3 regions of the Anoxybacillus sp. ST4 genome follow, and region 1 is predicted to be linked to each of the others. Evidence: riboswitches for the same ligand, from Rfam matches in the RefSeq annotation. Region 1 holds a riboswitch; each other region holds the start of a gene.
What was found. A riboswitch is a leader RNA that binds a small molecule or an ion and turns the genes downstream of it on or off. The one in region 1 is predicted to bind thiamine pyrophosphate.
Positions count from the first base shown of each region.

Region 2: another riboswitch for thiamine pyrophosphate. It lies ahead of tenA (thiaminase II); the one in region 1 lies ahead of thiM (hydroxyethylthiazole kinase).
Region 3: another riboswitch for thiamine pyrophosphate. It lies ahead of thiC (phosphomethylpyrimidine synthase ThiC); the one in region 1 lies ahead of thiM (hydroxyethylthiazole kinase).

Region 1 covers NZ_JAHZOE010000015.1:38,145-44,634, reverse strand. The annotation lists gene K1I44_RS10315 (globin-coupled sensor protein) at 1-427, shown strand, start outside; gene K1I44_RS10310 (hypothetical protein) at 451-792, shown strand; gene K1I44_RS10305 (ATP-binding protein) at 758-1,153, shown strand; gene K1I44_RS10300 (STAS domain-containing protein) at 1,146-1,439, shown strand; gene K1I44_RS10295 (fused response regulator/phosphatase) at 1,460-2,596, opposite strand; gene K1I44_RS10290 (enoyl-CoA hydratase) at 2,694-3,455, opposite strand; gene thiE (thiamine phosphate synthase) at 3,573-4,226, opposite strand; gene thiM (hydroxyethylthiazole kinase) at 4,227-5,018, opposite strand; TPP riboswitch at 5,079-5,194, opposite strand; gene hcp (hydroxylamine reductase) at 5,357-6,490, shown strand, end outside.
Region 2 covers NZ_JAHZOE010000008.1:24,481-30,970, forward strand. The annotation lists gene K1I44_RS07300 (MDR family MFS transporter) at 1-427, shown strand, start outside; gene K1I44_RS07305 (glycoside hydrolase family 13 protein) at 625-2,289, shown strand; gene K1I44_RS07310 (PepSY-associated TM helix domain-containing protein) at 2,418-2,927, shown strand; gene K1I44_RS07315 (class I SAM-dependent rRNA methyltransferase) at 3,219-4,403, opposite strand; TPP riboswitch at 4,537-4,644, shown strand; gene tenA (thiaminase II) at 4,734-5,429, shown strand; gene K1I44_RS07325 (ECF transporter S component) at 5,404-5,994, shown strand; gene K1I44_RS07330 (ABC transporter ATP-binding protein) at 6,007-6,490, shown strand, end outside.
Region 3 covers NZ_JAHZOE010000019.1:36,193-42,682, forward strand. The annotation lists gene K1I44_RS11395 (assimilatory sulfite reductase (NADPH) flavoprotein subunit) at 1-292, opposite strand, end outside; gene K1I44_RS11400 (LysR family transcriptional regulator) at 429-1,310, shown strand; gene K1I44_RS11405 (small acid-soluble spore protein H) at 1,349-1,528, opposite strand; gene K1I44_RS11410 (NAD-dependent deacylase) at 1,773-2,483, shown strand; gene K1I44_RS11415 (PH domain-containing protein) at 2,538-2,738, opposite strand; gene K1I44_RS11420 (PH domain-containing protein) at 2,786-3,088, opposite strand; TPP riboswitch at 3,382-3,496, shown strand; gene thiC (phosphomethylpyrimidine synthase ThiC) at 3,604-5,292, shown strand; gene K1I44_RS11430 (potassium/proton antiporter) at 5,406-6,490, shown strand, end outside.

The DNA.
Region 1 (6,490 bases):
TCAAACAAATATTTTATCGTTAAATGCAAACATTGAAGCAGCAAGAGCCGGTGAACACGGTAAAGGATTTGCAGTCGTTGCCAATGAAGTGCGGAAATTAGCATCACAAACTGAGCAATCGCTTGACTACATTCAAAATCATATTGATGTTGTTCAACAAACGATTCGAAAATTTGAACATGCGTTCCAACAAATTGTAGAAGAAACACGAGCATTCCGACAAGCGAATGAAAGCATTATTCACATTTTTGATCAGTCCGTTACCGATGTGAAAATAACGAACAAAAAAATTGATCAATTCACTTCACTTATTGAACAGTTCCATCAAATGTTTGATGAAATTTCATCCGCTGCATCACAAATCGCAGAAATGGCGGAACAACTGAACGATTTAAACCAAGAACTGACTGACAAGTTCAATTCGTAAATGTTAAATGGAGGAAGAAATGAATGAAATCTCCACGACTAAAATACGAGCAACGAACGTTTACACATATCGATGAAATGGCAGAAACGTTACTTCACGAAATAAACGAACAGCTTATTCGCATCGACATGGGACTTCTCCCAAACGATGTGCAAACGCGCAATTACGCAAAATTTCGCCTTATGCATTTACAACGTTCATTTGGGGAGAACATTCCACTTTCATTTCGTTCAACGTACAACTCGTTATGGAGCCAATTGTATCGTCTCGAGCATCAAGATCATTACAAGCACCCGTACATTCAACAGCTTTTGATTCAGCTAAGAAACAATGATTCAAGCTCAAGTCAACGAAACAAATTATAGCACGATCATATCGGCGATGCTCGAGCAGTTAGACGATCATATTCAACTTGATGATATGCAAAAATATACGGTCCAACTTGTGTTGTGGGAGCTTGTCACAAACGTCATTCGTCACTCTACAAAAAAATGCGCTACTGTACATATGTGCTGGTCAAATGACATGATCGTTATTGAAGTAGCTGATGAGGGGGATGGATTTCAATGGGAGGAACAACTAAATGCCCCACCTCCTCAACTCGCCCACCAAGGAGGACGAGGACTGTTTCTTATCCAACAACTCGCTTCACATTTTTCATTTGATGAGAAAGGGAAGCATGCTATCGTCAAGATTGCGAGAAAAAAGGGGGAAAATCATGATTGACATTGTAAAGTATGATGACAAAATTGTTGTCTCTTTTCAACAAGACATTAATTTTGAAACGTCACGTGTTATGGAAGAAACGATCGAATCCCAGTCGTGGAATACATCTCATTTACAAATTGACTTATCATCTGTACGATTTATCGATAGTTCTGGCGTACGTTTGCTCATTAGTTGGTTGTATCCGTTGAAAGATCGAATGAGTATAGAAATGACAGGTGTTTCTGCACCGATTAAACACATATTATCTATTTGTCAACTCGATCAAATTGTAAACATCAAATAAGCGATCTGTTAACAGATCGCTTATTTGATATGAATAGAGACGAACGTCATGTCGTCATCTCTTTTGCCATGTTGCGTTTGTTTTTTCATATTCTCTACCATATGTTCAAACGAGCGAGCGGTACGCATCGTATGCATAAGCTGATTGGAACAATCTTCGCCTAAAACTTCTATGAGTCCATCTGTATAAAGCGTAAGATAAGCATGGCGTTGAAAATGAATGCTCCCCTTTTTATATGGGGGGGTTGAAACGATGCCAATCGGAATGCCTCCTTCTTTTAACAATACTGTTTTTTGATCGTCCATGAATATGGCAGGAGGATGTCCTGCATTGACATACTCGATGACTTTTGTTTTTACATCAATGGTTCCATAAAACGCTGTAAAGTAATATTTCGTTTCTTTCCCGAATAACTGGAATGCGTGGCGATTTAATTCATGTACAACAGTAAGCGGATCTGTCACCTTCGTCATTAAACCGTGTAATAGCGAGCGAATCGACATGGCAACAAGGGCTGAAGCCACACCGTGTCCCATGACATCAATAATGATAAAAGCATATAAATGCGGGCGAACTTGTTGCCAAAAATATAAATCGCCAGACAACTGGGATGACGGAATATAATGACCGATAAAATGAACATCTTCATTATTCATTGGTTCTGGAAGCAATCCTTCTTGAACGAGACGCGCTACACGCAAATCTTCATTCATCTTTTTTTGCATCGTCCACATATGACGATAACTTTCCATATATGCTTCATTCGTTCTTTTCAGTTGATCCATCGTTTCTTTTTGACGATACGCTAACTGCACACGAGCAACAAGTTCGATCATTGTGAACGGCTTACGAATGTAATCAAACGCCCCCGATTTAAATGCTTCTTCTAGCTTTTGTTCATCATCACATCCCGTGACCATCAACACTGGAACATGTTGGAGTTGCTCATGTTGTTTCAACCGCCGACACCATTCAATACCATTCGTTCCCGGCATGCAAATATCCATTAAAATGACATCTACATGTTGTGAAAGTACAAATGCGTACGCTTCATCTGCATGTTCGAACGGATAAATGGAGATATGTTCAATATGCTCAAGCATCGCCTCCATCATTTCTAATGTCGGCATATAATCATCAACAATAACCACTTTCATTTTTGGCCGCCCTTTTCAACGTAATTTTCCTCTATTTCATTTATACACATCATACATTGAAAAAGGCTAGTGCAAAAATGAAAGTTTCGCAAATTTTTTATTTCCCGCTAAAATGAGGACGGCGCTTTTCTAAAAAGGCTCGAATGCCTTCCTCGTGATCTTTTGTTTTGCGCATATGTGCTTGATACACCGTTTCCATTTGCAACGTCTTTAACAATTGTTCTTCGCTTAAACGGGCATATAACTGTTTTGTCGCAATCATGGCACGAATCGGTTTAGATAACCATTCATTCACTTTTTGTTGAACGGTTTGCTCATTACCGATTTCATCAACGATCCCCATTTCGTATGCTTCTTGTGCACCCATCACTTTCCCTTCCCATATGACTTGCTTAGATTTTACATCCCCAATTTTCCGTTTTAAAAAGAAATGTCCACCCCCATCTGGGATGAGTCCAATTCCAATAAAATTCATGGCAACACGGGCTTGCTCATTTGCGATAACATGGTCACAGGCGAGCGCTAAACTAAATCCTAATCCGGCTGCGGCCCCATGCACGTAACTGATCGTTAGTTTTGGTAATTGATGCAATGTAATAGCAATTTGTTTGATTGTGTCCATTACAGTTATGAATGAATGTTCATTCGTTGATTGCAACATCGTTTTAATGTCGCCACCTGCACTAAACGCCTTACCGCGACCGCGAATGATGACGATATCCGCTTCGCTGTTTTCCACTTCCTTTAACGCCTCAAGCAATTCGAGCAACATTTGCTCATGCAAAGCATTTAATGCATCAGGACGATTCAATTCAATCGTTGCCACTCGGCCCTCATATGACAAAATAATATGTTCCATTCTCTCCATCCCCTCTCTCATTTGTTCGCTGTTCTTTTTCGACGCATATAAATAAAATCCTGCAAAAAACAAAGCGAGTTTTACATACGATTGTTGTCACCATAAAAAAAGACGACATTACCCGTCGCCTCTTCGTTTCGCATGCATCACTGTCTCATATAAACGTTTTGTTTGTTCACAAATATGTTCCGCACGACAAATGGCAGAAATGACAGCAATTCCGTCTGCCCCCGCTTCAATGACTTGCCGTGCTGTTTGTTCTGTAATTCCACCGATAGCAACGAGCGGAACGTGCTTTTCATAGGTGCGAATATGTTCAATCATTGCCAAACCACACGCTTGCTTTGCATCATCTTTTGAAACGGTCGGAAAAATAGGACCTAATCCAACATAATCAGCGTGAGCGGCAAGCGCTTGCTGCACTTCAGCGAGGTTGTGAACAGACACTCCTAAATATTTATCCCCTATTCGATCTCGAACACGCGCTGCCGCTTCATCATCTTGACCAACGTGAACACCATCTGCTTGTAAAGCAAGCGCTAAATCGACATCATCATTTACAATGAACGGAATGTTGTGATCTTTGCATCGTTCAAACAATTTCTCAGCTAAACGATATTTTTCAAGCCCTGTCAGCGCCTTCTTTCCTTTTTCCCGAAACTGAAACATCGTAATTCCACCTTGAATCGCCTCATCAAGCACAGTGAGCGGATCTCTTGTACAATCGCCACTCCCCATAATAAAATATAGCGACAACATATGTTTCATCATTCATTCCCCTCGAATTCGCGCATATGTATCGACTTCTTCTGCCGTCGTCTCATATAAAGCATTTAAAAAGGCAAGTTGAAAAGCCCCAGGCGCTTTTGCATGTTTTGCTGCTTTTTCGGCTGCTACCCCGTAGTAAGCGAGCGCTGCGACAGATGACTCGATTACATTTTCTCCCACACTAGCAAACGCGCCTAACACCGCGCTTAACAAGCAGCCTGTCCCTGTCACTTTCGTCAACATTGCATCACCATTTGAAACGATCGTTACACGCTCCCCATCTGTCACAATATCATCTTTTCCAGTTACAACAACTGTACAACGAAATGTACGCGCCGCTTTTTTCGCTACATGCACGACATCGCCTTGAACGTCCCCTGCATCTACTCCTTTTGTACGCACTTGTTCTCCGGCAACGCTTGCGATTTCTGACGCATTTCCGCGCAAAATGGAAACGTTCACTTCTTGTAATATACGCTGCGCTGTTTTTGTACGGTATGCCGTCGCACCTGCTCCAACAGGATCAAAAATGACTGGAATGTTTACTTCATTCGCTGCCTTTCCAGCAATAATCATAGCTTCTACGTCTGTTTCATTTAATGTTCCGATGTTTAATACGAGAGCGCGAGCCAAACGAACCATATCACTTACTTCTTCTTTTGCATACGCCATGACAGGAGACGCCCCAACAGCAAGTAAACCATTGGCCACAAAATTGGTTACCACGACATTCGTCATATTATGTACGAGCGGCGATTGTTCCCTGACGAGCGTTAGCCATTGTCCAGCTTTCATCACTCATTCCCCCTTTAAAAAATAAAAAACTAGTCGGACAGAATCGACTAGTTTGTATTTACAAAACATAGCCTACTTCCCTCCGCTGGTATAAACCAGATCAGGTTCAAAGGGTTGGAAAACTGATTGCGCGTTTTCCTCTCAGCCATCGCCATCCGGCACCCCTAGTAGTTTCGTTCATTCAGTTTTCTTTATTTTAATACATTTTTCCTCGTCATTCAATATAAAGCATTGTCAATTTTCGTTCACATTTTTGCATAAAGGTGTGATACATATCACTTACGCCGTTGTTATTTTTCCCTATTGTTAAAGTGTTAATAAGAAAAGGAGGGGTTTTCATGTTTTGTCATCAATGCGAACAAACACCAACAGGGGGATGCACGGTTGTCGGCGTCTGCGGAAAAGATGAAACGATTGCAAGCTTACAAGATACAATCGTATTTGCACTGAAAGGAATTGCTGCCTATCGCACACATGCTCACCAACTCGGATACACTGATCCATTTGTGGATACAACGACACATGAAGCGTTATATATGACGTTAACAAACTCTAATTTTAACGTACAAGAACATTTAGACATGGCAATGAAAGTCGGAAAAGCTGCGATTCGTGTGATGGAACTGCTCGACCGGGCACATACAGAAAGACTTGGCATTCCTCAACCTGTTCGTGTATCCCAAAATAAAATCGAAGGAAAATGTATTCTCGTTACGGGACATAACTTATTTGCACTTGAACAATTATTGAAGCAAACAGAAGGAAAAGGGATTAACATTTACACGCATTCCGAAATGCTACCAGCACACGGTTATCCGCAATTAAAAAAATATAAACATTTAAAAGGGAACGTCGGAAAAGCATGGTACGACCAACGTCGCCTATTCGAAAAATTCCCTGGTGCCATTTTAGCAACAACAAACTGCGTCATGCCGATTAAAGGTTCATACGCTGATCGCATGTTTTCATATGATGTAGCAGGATTAGAACATGTACAAAAAATTGAAAACGATGATTTTACACCACTCATTGAGAAGGCGCTACAACTTCCAGAAGCGAATATCGAATCAGACGAAACGTTAGTTACTGGCTTCCATCATGAAACAGTTATTCAAATCGCACCGGAGATTATTCAAGCTGTAAAAGAAGGAAAAATTCAGCGCTTTTTCGTGATCGCAGGCTGTGACGCTCCTGGGAAAGGTGGTGAATATTATCGCTCCCTAGCGACATCTTTGCCAGACAACACTGTTATCTTAACAACGTCTTGCGGAAAGTTTCGCTTTAACGATGTCGATTATGGTGTTGTTCCTGGCACAAACATTCCACGGTACATTGACTTAGGACAATGCAACAACTCGATTTCAACAGTGAAAATTGCGATGGCGCTTGCGGAGGCGTTTGAATGTGAAGTGAACGAATTGCCTGTTAGCATCGTCCTCTCATGGTTCGAACAAAAAGCGGTTGCTATTTTG
Region 2 (6,490 bases), on a different contig from region 1:
GAAATCGCAGCTTGGCATTGTGACGTCATCAAGCCAATTTTTCCGACAAATTGGTGGAACGTTTGGAGCGACGTTGTTAGGTGCAATTATGAATCATCGCTCAAAAGACTTATTAGAAGCGAAGTTTCTTCCGCTGCTAGAGCAATTGCCGCCAAAAGCGCATGCGATGATGGATTCATTTCAGCAATTAGTCGAATCAAACCCACAAAGCGTATATTCGGTCATTTTAAATCCAGATACGTTAAAAACGATTCCATATCAACTGCAACAAATGTTTGTTCCTGTATTGAAGCAGACGCTTGTTGATGCGTTAAGTGATGTGTTTTTATACGGGTTAATTTTTGTTGGCATTGGTTTTATTTTTGCGATGTTTATCGGTCGCATTACAATTTCAAATCGGACGAATAAAGTGAATGAAATGGAATAAAATTATAAGTATACAATAGGCAACGATGATCAATCGTTGCTTATTTTTGTTCGTATGTAAACCGTTTGCACACATAAAACGAAATTTTTTATGAAAAAGTGCAACTTCCTCTTTTAACGAGAGCGTTTGTGTATTAACATGAAAGAGTAGAGATCATTGAAAGCGATTTAGTTTGAATGGATTGAGGAGGTTTTTACGTGAAAAGAGCTTGGTGGAAAGAAGCGGTTGCATATCAAATATATCCGAGAAGCTTCATGGACTCAAACGGAGACGGGATCGGAGACTTACAAGGAATCATTCAGAAGCTTGATTATTTAAAAGACCTTGGAATCGATGTCATATGGATTTGCCCTATTTATAAATCGCCGAATGCCGACAACGGCTACGATATTAGCGATTATCAAGATATTATGGAGCAGTTTGGCACGATGGAAGATTTCGATCAACTGCTTGAAGAAATTCATAAGCGAGGCATGAAAGTCATTTTAGATCTCGTCATTAACCATACGAGCGATGAACATCCGTGGTTTATTGAATCGCGTTCGTCACGCGACAATCCAAAACGCGACTGGTACATTTGGCGCGACGGGAAAAACGGAAAAGAGCCGAACAACTGGGAAAGCATTTTTGGCGGCTCAGCGTGGGAATACGATGAAGCAACAGATCAATATTATTTGCACGTATTCGCGACAAAACAGCCAGATTTAAACTGGGAAAACGAAGATGTTCGGCGAGCGTTATATGATATGATTAACTGGTGGCTTGATAAAGGCATTGACGGCTTCCGTGTTGATGCGATTTCGCACATTAAGAAAAAAGAAGGGCTTCCCGACTTACCGAACCCAAAAGGGCTTGACTATGTCCCGTCATTTGATGGGCATATGAATCAAGAAGGGATTATGGAGTATCTTCGTGAGCTCAAAGCGCAAACGTTTGCGCGTTATGACATTATGACAGTCGGGGAAGCGAACGGTGTGACAGTGGAAGAAGCTGAAGATTGGGTCGGCGAAGAACGCGGCATTTTTAATATGATTTTTCAATTTGAGCATTTAGGACTTTGGCAAAAAGGGACGGACGGCGGCATCGATGTTCGTAAATTAAAGCGCGTCTTAACGAAATGGCAAAAAGGATTAGAAGGCATTGGCTGGAACGCGTTGTTCCTTGAAAACCACGATCAGCCGCGCTCGGTGTCGACGTGGGGAAATGATGAAACATATCTTGTAGAAAGTGCAAAAGCGTTAGGGGCATTGTATTTTCTTATGCAAGGAACACCGTTTATTTATCAAGGTCAAGAAATCGGTATGACGAATGTTCGTTTTGAAACGATTGATGAGTATGATGATGTCGCGATAAAAAACTATTATCGCATTGAGCGGGCCAAAGGGCGCTCACATGAAGAAGTGATGCAATGGATTTGGAAAAACGGCCGCGACAATTCACGCACACCGATGCAATGGTCGGATGAAGAAAACGCCGGATTTACGACAGGAACACCGTGGATTGGCGTCAATGAGAACTATAAACAAATTAACGTCAAAAAGCAGATCAATGACCCGAACTCTGTGCTCAATTTTTACAAACGAATGATTCAACTTCGCAAACAGCACGATGTATTTGTGTACGGAACGTATGATTTAATATTAGAAAATCATAAAGCGATTTATGCGTACACGCGTACATGGGGTAATGAAAAAGCGGTCGTAATCGTGAACTTAACAGACCGAAAGACGATGTATCGCTACGATTCATTGAAATTAAATAGCGAGCAACTCATGTTAACAAACTACGACGTGAAACCGCATAAGCATGCGACGCGCTTTGCATTACGTCCATATGAAGCACGAGTATATGTGATGAAATAATGAAATCCCCTTTTCCGATATGGAAAAGGGGATTTTCACGTTTATTTCACAATCATTTCATACTTTTCACATCTATTTTTTGTACATTCATGACAGTCGCATATTTTAAAAAAGTTGGAGGGGTATGTGTGAAAAAAACGCGCAACTTGCATTTATGGATTGGACTCATTTGTTCTATATTTTTACTTTTGGAAGCGATAACAGGATTGTTGTTGACAGAGCGTTGGTTAATGGGGATGGGTGGACATTCGCATGGCGGTCATGAACATGCTCACGGTGGCGCACATCACGAACAGCTAAATATGATGGACGCTGTGAAAAAGGCGAGCGAATCAGGTGCATTTTCAATGGATGAAGTTGGAGTAGTGATGAACCACGGCATGTATATGGTGCGTTTAAATGACAAAGATGGGACGTTAGTGACGATTGCGCCAGACGGCACCGTCGTCAAAAAAGAAGTGAATAAATTTGCTTCTTTCGTGCGCGCAATTCACGTTGGAAAGCTGGGGCTTTGGAACCGCCTCATGATCGATATCGCCGCGCTTGCGATTATCGTCTTAACCGGGACAGGTATTTATTTATCTGTGAAAATTTTACGAGCGCAAGCGAAAGCGAAGCAGCGAAAATCCGCAGCATAAGCGAAAAGCACTTCACATCAATGGTTAGTGTGAAGTGCTTTTTAACTAATTCGCTTCGTTGGTGTTTGTTGAATTTTCCCTGTTCCGTTGCAAAACGAGCATGTTTTATAAAGCGACAAACAAATTTTTATTTTCTTTTTCCCAAAGCATTTTGGGCAAATTGTTTTGAGTGCCACATGAAACCACCTCACAAAAAAGAAAGCGTTTTCAATTATAGTATACTTCATTTTTACGCGATGTGTGCGCAAAAATTTGTCCATTTTAAAACAGGTTAGGATGCCCCAACCTGTTTTATTTGCGTGAATGCACTTCGTAAATGGCAAATTTTAAATAGTCGCCCTCGTCGGCGGCAAGCAGTTTTGGATGGTCGTATCCTGCGCCGCTCCAATGAATTTGACGTAAAATTTTCTTTGCGTCAAATGCCGCTTCGGCAACCATAGCTTGAAACATGTCGGGATGCACGTGATACGAACAACTTGCTGTGACGAAAAAGCCGCCATCTTTCACAAGTTTTAAGCCGTTTAAGTTAATGTCTTTATAACCGGCGAGCGCTTTCGGCACCGCATGAGCAGATTTTGCAAACGCCGGCGGGTCAATGATGACAACGTCCCATTTTTTTCCCTCTTGCACGCATTCGCGTAAATAATCAAACGCGTTTGCGACGACAAACTGTACATTTGTAAATCCGTTTAGCGCGGCGTTTCGTTTTGCTGTTTCAATGGCATGTTCTGAAATATCGACAGCAGTAACATGTTTTGCTCCATATAAGCAAGCATTTAACATAAATGAGCCTGTATGTGTAAAGCAATCGAGCACGGTCGATTCGCTTGTAATAAGCGGTTGAATCGCGGCACGATTTTGGCGTTGATCGAAGAAAAATCCTGTTTTTTGTCCATTTTCAATATCGACAATATATTTGACGCCATTTTCCTCAATTTGTACGTTTGTGTCGCACGTGCCGTACCAAAATCCTTTTTCTTGTTTTAGTCCTTCTAATTCACGCACGTGTACGTCGTTGCGCAAATAAATAGCTTTCGGTTGAAAAACGTCAAGAAGGGCTTGTAAAATCCATTCTTTTCGTTTTTCCATGCCGAGCGATAAAATTTGTACGACAAGCACATCCTCGTACTTATCAACGATTAATCCAGGCAAAAAATCTGCTTCACCATAAATGGCGCGGCATGAACGGACGCCAGGAATCATGCGTTCGCGATACGCCCATGCTTGTCGAATACGGTTCATAAAAAATTGTGCATTTAATTCATCATTTGGGTTTTGCGTCAACACGCGCACGATCATTTGTGATTTCGGATTGATATATCCTTTCGCTAAAAAATGACGTTGATGGTTATATACGTTGACGAAATCACCCGGCTCAGAATCTCCTTCAATATAATCGACTTCACTTTGAAACACCCATGGATGTCCAAGTTCGAGCCGCTTTTTTCGCTTTCGTTTTAAAAAAACATTTGCCATGTTTCCCACTCCTGACTATATATTCGCTACTTTAGCATACAGGAAGAAAACGATGTGCGCAAATGATGGATAAAAAATATTTGACAATTGAGTGAAATATGCTAATATTAGTGACAAAGTCAATAACGCAAATGCATTCCACTAGGGGGGCCTTTAGATAGGCTGAGATCAAAGTGTGCCTTTGAGACCCTTAGAACCTGATCTGGATCATACCAGCGTAGGGAAGTGGAAACGGTGCGAAGTGTGTCTTTATATCAAATTCCATCGTTTATTAACCACTTTCTTTGCGCAAAGAAAGTGGTTTTTTATTTTTCATAAGGGGGAGAGGACATGTTGTTTTCAGAGCAATTGCGCAAAGCTGTCGATCCGATTTGGGAGGCGAGCTTTCATCATCCGTTTGTGAAGGAGTTAGGGGAAGGGACGCTCGATTTACGTTGTTTTCGTTATTATGTATTACAAGATTCATATTATTTGACACACTTTGCGAAAGTGCAAGCGCTTGGCGGGGCGATGGCCGACGATTTACAAACGACAGCGAGCATGGCCAATCATGCGCAAAACACATATGAAGCTGAACTTCGTTTGCATGAGACGTTTATGAAAGAGCTTCATATTACCGAGGAAGAAAAGGCGTCGTTTGTTCCGTCACCAACCGCTTATGCTTACACGTCGCACATGTACCGAGCAGCATTTGCGGGACACTTTGGCGATGTATTGGCAGCCATTTTGCCGTGCTATTGGTTGTATTACGAAATCGGGGAGAGATTGAAGCATTGCAAACCGAAGCAGCCGATTTATGCGAAATGGATTGAAGCGTACGGCTCCGACTGGTTTAAACAGCTTGTCGAGCAACAAATTGCACGGTTAAACGACATCGCAAAAACAGCGAGCGAGAAAGAACGTGAGCGAATGAAGCAACACTTTTGGATCAGCAGTCAATACGAGTATTTATTTTGGGAGATGGCGTACAAATTAGAATATTGGCCAATTGGAAAGGAGAATGTTCATGCAAACGAAAGGGCTTAAATTAACAGATGTATTAACGACCGTTGTTATAGCAATTGTATTTGGTATTGTGTATAAAGTGTGGGGGCCGCTTTACTATGCGGTAAAGCCGCTCGGGCTTCATATCGATCAGCTCATTTATGGCATGTGGTTTATCGCCGCTACAGTCGCATATTTACTCATTCGTAAGCCGGGTGTGGCATTGCTTGCTGAAGTTGCCGCTGCGTCCGGGGAGTTTTTAGTTGGTTCTGAATGGGGATTAGAAGTGTTGTTTTACGGCTTTGTACAAGGATTGTTCGCTGAGCTTGTGTTTGCTGCTTTCCGTTATAAACGTTTTGATGTCGCAGTTGTATCGCTTGCAGCAATTGGTTCGACGATCGCTTCGCTCGTGCTTGATTTTTACAAAGGTTACATCGATCAATTAGCGTGGTGGAATTTAACGTTATTCATCGGCGCACGCTTTGTTGGGGCGATTGTGATTTCTGGATTGTTTGCTTATTCCCTTGTGAAAGCACTTGAAAAAACAGGTGTGACACAATTGTTGCGCCCGACGTCAAAAGAAGATTACGATTCGTTAGATCAATAGAAGGTGACATCATTGACAAAAGCCGTTCATATTGAGCAACTTCGATTGAAGTTTCCTGGAGCAAAAAAGCGATTATTTACAGATTTATCGCTTTCGATTGAAAAAGGAGAGAAAGTGTTGTTTTTAGGTCCGTCTGGGTGTGGAAAATCGACGCTACTACAAGTAATGGCAGGGATTATCCCACGCTCTGTCGATGTGCCGATGAAAGCGAAAGAGCTTCATGTTCCAAAGCGTGCAGGCTATGTGTTTCAAGATCCAGATTCTCAGTTTTGCATGCCATACGTCGACGAAGAAATAGCGTTTGTGCTTGAAAATCTCGGTGTACCTCGCGCCCACATGGATGAAAAAATCGCTCACGTTCTTCAACTTGTTCGCCTTCGTCTGTCGGACGTTCACGTACCGATTCAAACGCTATCGGGGGGGATGAAACAGCGGTTGGCGCTTGCGTCGGTTTTGGCGCTTGAGCCTGATGTGCTATTTTTAGATGAACCGACAG
Region 3 (6,490 bases), on a different contig from region 1:
TTGGTTTGAAATCAAGCATCGATAAAACATGAACATGAAACCCACGACTTTTGAGTGCTTCTCCAGTTTTTTCTGCCAATTTTTGTGCATTTCCTGTTTGTGAGCCGTAAAGGATCGTTATTTCTTTCGATACGTGGGCTTCTTGCTGTACCGCTGTGCTCGCAAATTCGGTAGCAGCTAAATATCCGCTTAACCAAAGCTTTTGCGCTGGCGTTAATGTCGGCCAAAGTCGGTTGAGCAAGTCAACTTGTTGTTCGTTAAATGGGCTATTCGTCACTTGAAATGGCAACATCTTTCACCTCTCGTTTTTCTACTATTCCTATAAATCAAGTATGTTTTATTTGACTTTACCGCAAAAAATAAAATTAGTAAAATAAATATAAATTATCAGAACTATTTATTTTTTTAATGATTAAGGGGCGATAGCTGTGTACGACGAATTAAAAACATTTATGACTTTAGTACAGGTGAAAAACTTCACAAAAACTGCGGAAATTCTCCATCTATCCCAACCGAGCGTCAGTTTGCACATTAAAAATTTAGAAAAAGAATTTCAAACGAAACTATTTATTCGTTCGCCAAAAAAACTACAAGTGACAGCGACTGGCGAATTACTTTACGATCGAGCTAAAAAAATGATTGCCTTGTACGAACAAACAAAACAAGATATTTTAGAATACCACGATTGTGTGAAAGGAACATTGAAAATCGGGGCTAGTTTTACGATCGGGGAATACGTGCTTCCTTCTTTTTTACTTTCTTTACAAGACGATTATCCAGAGCTACACTTCGAAGTGATGATTGGCAACACGAAGGAGATCGTCGAGCTTGTCCGTTCATATGAAACCGATATTGGCTTAATTGAAGGGCAAACGAACGAAAAAGAATTGGCTGTTTATCCATTCATGCAAGATGAGCTTGTCATCGTGGCTTCAAACGATCACCCGCTCGTTCACAAACAAGAAGTATGTATAAGCGATCTACAAAATCAAATATGGATTACGCGCGAATTAGGCTCTGGCACACGTGAATACTTTAACCATTTTATTCGTTCAAATGGATTAAAAATTAAATCGCTCATGATCATCAGCAGCAATCAAGGAATTAAAGAAACGCTAATGCGTGGAAATGGATTAGCCTTTCTTTCGCGCCATGTCATTGAGCGCGAATTAAAACAAGGTCACTTATCGATCGTCTGTTTAAAGCACCCCCCTTTTTACCGAACGTTTTCTTATCTTTATGCACCGACAATGAAAAGCAAAAAAATTGTTCATTTATTTATTGATTTTCTCGAACGAAAAAAGATGTAACGAGTACGGTTATCCCGCTCTGTTACATCCTTTTCGTCTTAATGCTCTGCTAGCTGTGACACTGGAACACGCTGTTGATTTTCCGGATTGTCTAAAAAATGGATTGTTGCCGTTTCCGTTTGCGCATCGACATGTTCGATATATACCGATTTTCCATTATACGTTACATTTTTCATATCGGGCGATTGAGCAATTTGTTGCGCACGTGTTACGTTCATGTTGTTTCCCTCCCTTCAAACGATTATTATCATCTACGTTTCACGTTAAAAATATACAAAAAAGAGCACCCACAAGGTGAAGTGACCCCTGTCAAGTAGACAGGGGTCACTTCAAGGTTGGTATGCTGCTCTTATTTTTTATACACATGAATCGAAAGTCCTTTTTTCTCATAAACATATGTGAAAATAAAGGAAGAGCAGGGCGAACATAGAAGTAATTGTTGATCTATAGAGGAGGGAGATAATGCTAGAAAAGTGGTTGAAAAAGTCTTCGTATACAGTCGTATTTACTGGGGCGGGAATGTCTACAGAGAGCGGACTTCCCGATTTTCGTTCGGCAAAATCAGGACTTTGGCGTACGAAAAACCTACAACAATTAGCGAGTACGTATGCTCTGCAACATAACCGCGAGGAATTTATCGCGTTTTACCAATATCGCATTCGCGCGCTTCTTGAATGCCAACCACATATCGGACATACAATTTTAGCAAATTGGCAAACACGAGGGCTTATTCATCAAATTATCACACAAAATGTCGATGGATTTCATCAACGAGCAGGTAGTACAAATGTCATTGAATTACATGGAACGTTGCGAACCGTTCATTGCTCGCGCTGCAAACAAACATATGATGCAAAACGGTATGTAGACGAACAGTTGAAGTGCACGTGCGGTGGTTTTTTGCGCCCTTCCGTTGTTTTATTTGGCGAACCATTGCCGCATGATGCGTTTGAACAAGCATGGACAGCAGCCGAACGAGCAGATTTGTGGATTGTACTCGGCTCTTCTTTACAAGTATCGCCAGCTAACGAACTTCCTGTCGCCGCTAAACGTGGAGGTGCAAAACTCGTGATCGTAAATATGGAACCGACTCCATTAGACGATTGGGCAGATTTACTCATACATGACCGTAAAATTGGGGAAATGCTGCAGGAAATTGACGAATTACTTTAAAAATAACTGTGTCCCAAAAGCGTGCTCTTTTGGGACACTTGAAATATTTCTTTTTCATACCTTATTTCCCAAAAACGATTCGTATATTGCTTGTGCCTCATGTTCGCCCACATCAACGACTTTTTTGCATATACCTGGCATGACCGTTGCGTGTACGGTACATAATCCGAGTCGTTGTTGCATACGAGATTGAGAGATTGTTAACGATTGAATACGATGCTTTAACCGCTTAGTTATGTAAATAACAATCGCAATCGGATGTAACCGTTTCTCGCTTCATTCATCATGTTCATCTTCCTTTACTAAAGAAGAAATGTGTAACGCAACTTCTCTGCTTCTTGTTCATCAAGAAATGGAATTTCATGTGCCATTGCTGCTGTATAAATATAAAGCGAAGCAAGTTTATACTTTCTTGCTAATGGACCTTGCTTTACATCAACATGTTGCACGCGGCGAAGCGGAATAAGCGTACGCTTACGAATCCACACCCCATGCTCAAGCCCGATTTCCTGATCGCGTATCATATACCACCAACGTTCCCATTTCCAGCGTGGAACGAAGAAAACGAATAACATGCCATCTACAATCGACAAACAGACAAACATCAAAACGACCCATGTTGAAACGAAAAAACTAACAATTACGTACAGAAAGGAAAAAATAATGAAACGAATAGCTTCATATATGCGCCATATAGACACAGCACGTTTCGATAGAACATTCCCCGTTTTCTTACACACCACTTTTTCACGCTTCTATCACTGCACTTCTAACATACGAACTCCATCCCGAAATCATCGGTTCGTACGTCCACTATGCCTCCATTTTAACAAGTTTTTCATTTATAACTTTACAACATTTTTATCATATGTTAGACTATTTTTAAAGTTCATAATTTCTCATCTACTAGGGGAGTCCAATAGCTTGGACTGAGAGAAGAACGCGTAAAAGTTCTTTGACCCTTTGAACCTGATCTGGGTGATGCCAGCGTAGGGAAGTAGATGGTGCGAGTGTCATTCGCTTGTACTATTTGCGGACAAAATCAGGTTCTTTTTATGGAACCTGATTTTTTTACGTGTTGGCATTGCTCCTATTAAAAAATGAAAAGGAGCGAATAAGAATGAACGATTTATTTTCCAACATGCTGTTTCCATCAAGTAAAAAGGTTTATGTGCAAGGAAGTCGAAAAGATATTTGTGTTCCGATGCGTGAAATTCAACTGTCGCCAACAAAAACAGAAACAACAATATTAGAAAATGGGGCGATTCGCGTTTATGATACAAGCGGACCATATACCGATCCACTCTTCAAACCAAATATTCATAAAGGATTGCCAAAATTAAGAGAAAAATGGATAACGGAGCGTGGCGATGTAGAAGAATATAGCCCTTCATTAGCGAGAACAAACATTCCTTTTTCACCTAGACGTTTTCGTGCGAAAAAAGGGAAAGTTGTGACCCAAATGCATTATGCGAAACGAGGAATCATTACACCTGAAATGGAGTTTGTTGCTATTCGCGAACAGATGGATCCAGAGTTTGTTCGACAGGAAGTGGCAGCAGGAAGAGCAATTATCCCAGCTAATATCAATCACCCTGAGAGTGAACCAATGATCATTGGAAGCAAGTTTCATGTAAAAATTAATGCGAATATTGGAAACTCTTCCGTTACATCCTCAATGGATGAAGAAGTTGAAAAAATGCTTTGGGCTATTCGTTGGGGTGCCGACACGGTCATGGACTTATCGACAGGAAAACATATACATGAGATACGAGAATACATTATTCGCAACTCCCCTGTACCGATTGGAACTGTACCTATTTACCAGGCGTTAGAAAAAGTGAACGGCATTGTCGAAAACTTATCATGGGACATTTACCGTGAAACATTAATTGAACAAGCCGAACAAGGCGTAGACTACTTTACTATTCATGCAGGTGTCTTACTTCGCTATATCCCACTAACAGTCAACCGAACAACCGGTATTGTCTCTCGGGGTGGCTCAATTATGGCACAATGGTGTTTAGCACACCATGAAGAAAACTTTTTATACACCCACTTCGAAGAAATTTGCGAAATTTTAAAAACTTACGATATTGCTATTTCACTTGGGGATGGATTACGTCCAGGCTCAATTGCAGACGCAAACGATGAAGCGCAATTCGCCGAGTTACAAACACTTGGGGAGTTGACAAAAATCGCTTGGGAACATGATGTCCAAGTGATGATCGAAGGTCCAGGGCATATTCCAATGCATAAAATTAAAGAAAATGTCGATAAACAAATTGAAATTTGTCACGGGGCACCTTTTTATACGCTAGGTCCTATCACTACCGACATTGCACCAGGTTACGACCATATCACCTCAGCTATCGGTGCAGCGCTTATCGGCTGGCACGGTACGGCCATGCTTTGCTATGTGACACCAAAAGAACATCTCGGCCTACCGAATAAAGAAGACGTCCGCCAAGGAGTCATCGCCTACAAAATTGCTGCCCACGCTGCTGACTTAGCAAAAGGACACCCTGGCGCACAAACGCGTGATGATGCATTATCAAAGGCGAGATTTGAGTTCCGTTGGCAAGATCAATTCAACTTGTCACTAGATCCTGAGCGCGCACGTGAATATCACGATGAAACGCTACCGGCCGAAGGAGCAAAGCTTGCTCATTTTTGTTCGATGTGCGGTCCAAAATTTTGTTCAATGAATATTTCTCATGAATTGCAAAAAACACTACAAAGCGAAGCAATGAAAGAAAAGGCAAAACAATTTGTTGAATATACAAACATCATGCAAGCTGAGAGATAGCGCTCAGCTTGCATTTTTATTACAAAAAACGTTATTTAAGTCATATTCGTTGACATTCCATTTACTGTAGCTTAAATTTAAGTCGTAACTTTAAGTAGAAAATATTGAAAGAGGTGACTCACTTGCTCACAGATTTCATCATTTTTCTGTTAGGATTGCTTCTAATCATTGGTGTATTCACAACGAAATTTTCTTCTTGGCTAGGCGTGCCGTCACTTGTATTTTACATACTCGTCGGAATGATTTTATCCAAATTTATATATTATGATAACGCTTTTCTCACCCAGATTGTTGGTATTTTTGCGTTAATCGTTATTTTGTTTGAAGGTGGGATGAACACAAAGTGGAATACATTAAAAAAAGTTTTAGCTCCCGCTGCCTCCCTTGCAACGTTTGGAGTGCTAATTACTGCCATTTGTGTAGGCATATTTGCCAAATACATTTTACACGTTTCATGGGCCGAGGGATTTTTATTAGGCGCTATCGTTTCCTCGACTGACGCTGCAGCAATATTTGCTACGTTAGGAAGCGTCTATGTAAATCGCCGTCTCTCAGCAACACTAGAAGCTGAGTCGGGGATGAACGATCCGATGGCCGTTATTTTAACCCTCTCCTTGATTACATTTATCCAACAGCCAGAACTATCTATTTTCCACACCTTTCTCAGCTTTATTTGGCAAATCGTTATCGGTATTCTTGTTGGGCTTGGAGTAGGAAAATTAACTGTGTGGTGTTTGAATAAAATAAATCTTGATTCCTCGGGATTATACCCCACTCTATCTTTATCGTTTGCGATACTCTCTTATAGTATAGCAGCCCTGCTAAAAGGTAGTGGGTTTCTTTCAGTATATGCTATGGCCGTTTTTGTCGGCAATGCACAACTCGTTTATCGCCATTCTATTTTTCGTTTTAACGAAGGGCTAGCATGGATGATGCAAATATTTATGTTCATTTTACTCGGACTACTCGTTTTTCCAAATGAACTAGTAAAAGTAGCATGGGAAGGCGTCGCCCTAGCTATCCTACTTATTGTTGTGGCAAGGCCGATTAGCGTCATGATAAGTACAATAAACATGAATTTCTCTATTAAGGAAAAGCTATTCCTTTCTTGGGCTGGGTTAAAAGGTGCTGTTCCGATCGTCTTGGCAACTTACCCACTTATCTCGAACATTGAAAATAGTCAGCTCATTTTTAATAT